DNA from 2 places in the Bacillus sp. K7 genome. Region 2 is predicted to be linked to the other one. Evidence: a T-box and tRNA genes for the amino acid it is inferred to sense, from the RefSeq annotation. Region 2 holds a T-box; the other holds one or more tRNA genes.
The links. The T-box of region 2 lies ahead of trpS (tryptophan--tRNA ligase). A T-box ahead of a tRNA ligase gene usually reads a tRNA of that ligase, here a tRNA-Trp.
Positions count from the first base shown of each region.

Region 1 (2,226 bases), 250 kb from region 2:
AATTAGAAAAAGGAGCTCAAATAAGCTTGGCTCCTTTCTTAGATCAAATAAAAAAACCCGTTTCTATTTAAGAAACGGGTTTTCAGTATACCGGTGGTCGGGGTCGAACCGACACTCCAGAAGGAACACGATTTTGAGTCGTGCGCGTCTGCCAATTCCGCCACACCGGCAAGTTTTACGTCGTATCCAACCGACGAATATAAATATATCATGGATTATATAAAGTGTCAACGTATTTCAAAAAAGTTTTTTTGGAAATATAAAATAAAAAAGTATTTAGGGCTTAGCTAAATATAAAGGTTCAAAGACCCAAGCAGCTTTATGATCATTTACCGGAACTTAGCTGCTAATGATAAATGAAATCAAAGCAATAAAAAAATGATCTACTTGTGTAGATCATTAATATGATTAGTTATCAATATAGAACACAAACACCAATTCAACTTATCATGTAAGTAAAATTGGTGCCGAGGGCCGGACTTGAACCGGCACGGTAGTCACCTACCGCAGGATTTTAAGTCCTGTGTGTCTGCCAATTCCACCACCCCGGCAAAAGAAAGGCGACACCCGGATTCGAACCGGGGATAAAGGTTTTGCAGACCTCTGCCTTACCACTTGGCTATGCCGCCATAATTGGAGCGGAAGACGGGATTCGAACCCGCGACCCCCACCTTGGCAAGGTGGTGTTCTACCACTGAACTACTTCCGCATCTTAAGGGACTTAATACATGATATGCAATAGATATAAAAAAGTGAGACTGGGCTAGCTGGATTCGAACCAACGCATGACGGAGTCAAAGTCCGTTGCCTTACCGCTTGGCTATAGCCCAATGATAATATGGGGCGATTGATGGGAATCGAACCCACGAGTGCCAGAGCCACAATCTGGTGCGTTAACCACTTCGCCACAACCGCCATAATCTCAAGATGTCATAAATTTGGCAGGGGCAGTAGGAATCGAACCCACACCGGAGGTTTTGGAGACCTCTGTTCTACCGTTAAACTATGCCCCTATAAATGGTGGAGGGGGGCAGATTCGAACTGCCGAACCCTGAGGGAGCGGATTTACAGTCCGCCGCGTTTAGCCACTTCGCTACCCCTCCACATTAAGTTTTGAAAAACAGTGCCGGCAAGAGGACTTGAACCCCCAACCTACTGATTACAAGTCAGTTGCTCTACCAATTGAGCTACACCGGCATAGGTGGTGGCTCGGGACGGAATCGAACCGCCGACACACGGATTTTCAGTCCGTTGCTCTACCAACTGAGCTACCGAGCCTTATTATTTAAATGGCGGTCCGGACGGGACTCGAACCCGCGACCTCCTGCGTGACAGGCAGGCATTCTAACCAACTGAACTACCGGACCATATTAAAATGAATTATTTTGGTTGTACCCTTCGGGCACGCCTTATTTTATTCATATATTTTGGTTGCGGGGGCAGGATTTGAACCTGCGACCTTCGGGTTATGAGCCCGACGAGCTACCGAACTGCTCCACCCCGCGATGATAATGGTGGAGGATGACGGGCTCGAACCGCCGACCCTCTGCTTGTAAGGCAGATGCTCTCCCAGCTGAGCTAATCCTCCATCATATAATGACCCGTACGGGATTCGAACCCGTGTTACCGCCGTGAAAGGGCGGTGTCTTAACCGCTTGACCAACGGGCCCAGACTTTTAAATGTAATTATGTATAAATATCAGTGGCGGAGAGCAAGGGATTCGAACCCTTGAGACGGAGTTGACCGCCTACACGATTTCCAATCGTGCTCCTTCGACCACTCGGACAGCTCTCCAATAATGGCTCCGCAGGTAGGATTCGAACCTACGACCGATCGGTTAACAGCCGATAGCTCTACCACTGAGCTACTGCGGAATGAAGTCTGCCTGGCGATGTCCTACTCTCACAGGGGGAATCCCCCGACTACCATCGGCGCTGAAGAGCTTAACTTCCGTGTTCGGCATGGGAACGGGTGTGACCTCTTCGCCATCATCACCAGACAATTTCAGTGACATTTAACATTATACTATGTGTCCTTGAGAAAATCAAGTGTTTTTTTGAAAAAACTTATTCTCTCAAAACTAGATAACAGATGTGACATCAATCAAAATGTAGTTAAGTCCTCGATCGATTAGTATCTGTCAGCTCCATGTGTCGCCACACTTCCACCTCAGACCTATCAACCTGATCATCTTTCAGGGATCTTACTTCCTTGCGGAATGGGAA
Region 1 is NZ_CP096406.1:941,595-943,820, reverse strand. It holds gene M1D98_RS04710 (sporulation protein) at 1-1, shown strand, start outside; tRNA gene M1D98_RS04705 (tRNA-Leu) at 89-170, opposite strand; tRNA gene M1D98_RS04700 (tRNA-Leu) at 463-551, opposite strand; tRNA gene M1D98_RS04695 (tRNA-Cys) at 559-629, opposite strand; tRNA gene M1D98_RS04690 (tRNA-Gly) at 635-709, opposite strand; tRNA gene M1D98_RS04685 (tRNA-Gln) at 759-830, opposite strand; tRNA gene M1D98_RS04680 (tRNA-His) at 840-915, opposite strand; tRNA gene M1D98_RS04675 (tRNA-Trp) at 940-1,013, opposite strand; tRNA gene M1D98_RS04670 (tRNA-Tyr) at 1,019-1,103, opposite strand; tRNA gene M1D98_RS04665 (tRNA-Thr) at 1,125-1,197, opposite strand; tRNA gene M1D98_RS04660 (tRNA-Phe) at 1,203-1,278, opposite strand; tRNA gene M1D98_RS04655 (tRNA-Asp) at 1,291-1,367, opposite strand; tRNA gene M1D98_RS04650 (tRNA-Met) at 1,429-1,505, opposite strand; tRNA gene M1D98_RS04645 (tRNA-Val) at 1,513-1,588, opposite strand; tRNA gene M1D98_RS04640 (tRNA-Glu) at 1,598-1,669, opposite strand; tRNA gene M1D98_RS04635 (tRNA-Ser) at 1,704-1,795, opposite strand; tRNA gene M1D98_RS04630 (tRNA-Asn) at 1,801-1,875, opposite strand; rRNA gene rrf (5S ribosomal RNA) at 1,885-2,000, opposite strand; rRNA gene M1D98_RS04620 (23S ribosomal RNA) at 2,112-2,226, opposite strand, start outside.
Region 1: it has a tRNA-Trp gene. The T-box ahead of trpS (tryptophan--tRNA ligase) is inferred to sense a tRNA for this amino acid. The anticodon was not compared.

Region 2 (2,226 bases):
CTTTTCCTTTGTTCGCCGCTTCAGCACCTTTTATGTAATAAAGCTGATAAGCGTATTGCGATTCATTATTAGGGTCAAGCGCCCATTTCCAGGCATATTCAAAGTCTTCCGCTGTTACCGGGTCTCCATTAGACCATTTCACACCATCTCGAATAGTGAATGTATAAGTTTTGCCGTCCTTGCTTGTTTCAATTTTAGATGCCATGCCTTCTTCTGGCTCACCATCAGCGTTCATGCGTGTCAATCCTTCAAAAGTCTGACGGATGACCCCGCCTGATACTGAATCATTTGCCAATCCCGGATGTAAGGAGAACGGCTCAGTTTTAATATTAATGTTAAGCGTCGTCTTTCCTTTGCTGTCCTTTTTCCCCTCACCGTTTGATCCGCCGCCGCCAAAGCCGCACGCGCTCAATACGAGAGTGAAAATAAGCATCAACGTGACAATCGACCAACGTTTTTTCATATTCGCAAACCCCCTAAATAATAATTTTTCAGCTCCTTACGGCTAAATCCTCAGAAATATCAGACAAATGAACCTGTGTTTCCATAACTTTTATTCTGTTCCGTCTTTTCTGATTATTTTTGTAAAAAAGCTGTAACAATAGAGTGAACAAGTTCATTATAATGAAACAAATAATTTATTGCAATATTATTTTATCAATTTAAAATATTAGAACTTCGTTAGTTTTTCTTCCACGAACATAATATCCTTCTACCGATTAAAGCATAAATTGATTAAAATCTATTTTGCCAGTTTTCTTCCCATATTGCTTTTTACATATAATATCTAGCTATTTTCATGCTGATAGAAGTTATCATTTAGGCGGTTTTACAGTACCCGTGGGTATTGATATCATTACAATGTTACTCGGAAAAAGAATGTTTTTTCATGATGACAATTGGTTATAATTGATTTATAATGAAGCAATCAAAAGAAAAGCGTGCTATGAAAAAGAGTAGTACACATTTCACCTGTTTGAAGAGAGTCTGCGGTGCTGGGAGCAGATAACGGGCAATGTGGAATGGACTTTGGAGCAGCTGACCGAATCCGAAAAGTAGGCTCAGCCGGAGCAGTCTCCGTTAAAAACGTCAGAGTGATTCCATTTTAATGGAATAATCAGGGTGGTACCACGGTTCATTCGTCCCTTTTTCACAGGGGAAGAGTGAGCCTTTTTTATTATGTTTTAAGAAATGAGGTTGATTTTCATGAAACAAACGATTTTTTCAGGCATTCAGCCAAGCGGCTCCGTTACGCTTGGCAACTATATCGGTGCAATGAAGCAATTTGTCGAACTGCAAAATGATTATAACAGCTATTTTTGCATCGTGGATCAGCATGCGATCACCGTGCCTCAAGACCGGCTTGAGCTCAGAAAGAATATCCGCAGTCTGGCTGCGCTTTACTTAGCTGTCGGACTTGATCCAGAAAAAGCCACATTGTTTATTCAATCAGAGGTTCCCGCGCATGCGCAGGCCGGATGGATGATGCAGTGTGTTGCATATATCGGCGAGCTTGAACGGATGACTCAATTTAAAGACAAGTCCAAAGGCAATGAAGCTGTTGTCTCCGGCTTGTTAACGTACCCGCCGCTGATGGCCGCTGATATTTTGCTGTATGGAACGGATCTTGTGCCTGTCGGTGAGGATCAAAAGCAGCATCTCGAGCTGACACGAAATCTCGCAGAACGCTTCAACAAAAAATATAACGACATCTTTACGGTCCCGGAAGTGAAAATTCCAAAAGTCGGCGCACGCATTATGTCTCTTAATGATCCGCTAAAGAAAATGAGCAAATCTGATCCGAACCAGAAATCTTATATTACCTTGCTGGATGAGCCAAAGCTTCTTGAAAAGAAAATCAAAAGCGCTGTGACAGATTCTGAGGGGATCGTGACATTTGATAAGGAAAACAAACCAGGCGTTTCCAACCTTCTTACGATTTATTCAATCCTCGGCAATACGACCATTGAAGAGCTTGAAGCAAAGTACGAAGGGAAAGGCTACGGCGAGTTTAAAGGTGATTTGGCAGAAGTCGTGGTTAACGCATTAAAACCGATTCAGGACCGCTATCATGAACTCATTGAATCTGATGAATTAGACCGGATTCTTGATGAAGGCGCGGAACGTGCGAACCGGACAGCAAACAAAATGCTGAAAAAAATGGAGAACGCCATGGGTCTTGGCCGAAAAAGACGCTGATCAAAAAACCGCTCTTGGCAAAGAGCG
Region 2 is NZ_CP096406.1:1,190,615-1,192,840, reverse strand. It holds gene oppA (oligopeptide ABC transporter substrate-binding protein OppA) at 1-463, opposite strand, end outside; T-box leader at 938-1,150, shown strand; gene trpS (tryptophan--tRNA ligase) at 1,207-2,199, shown strand.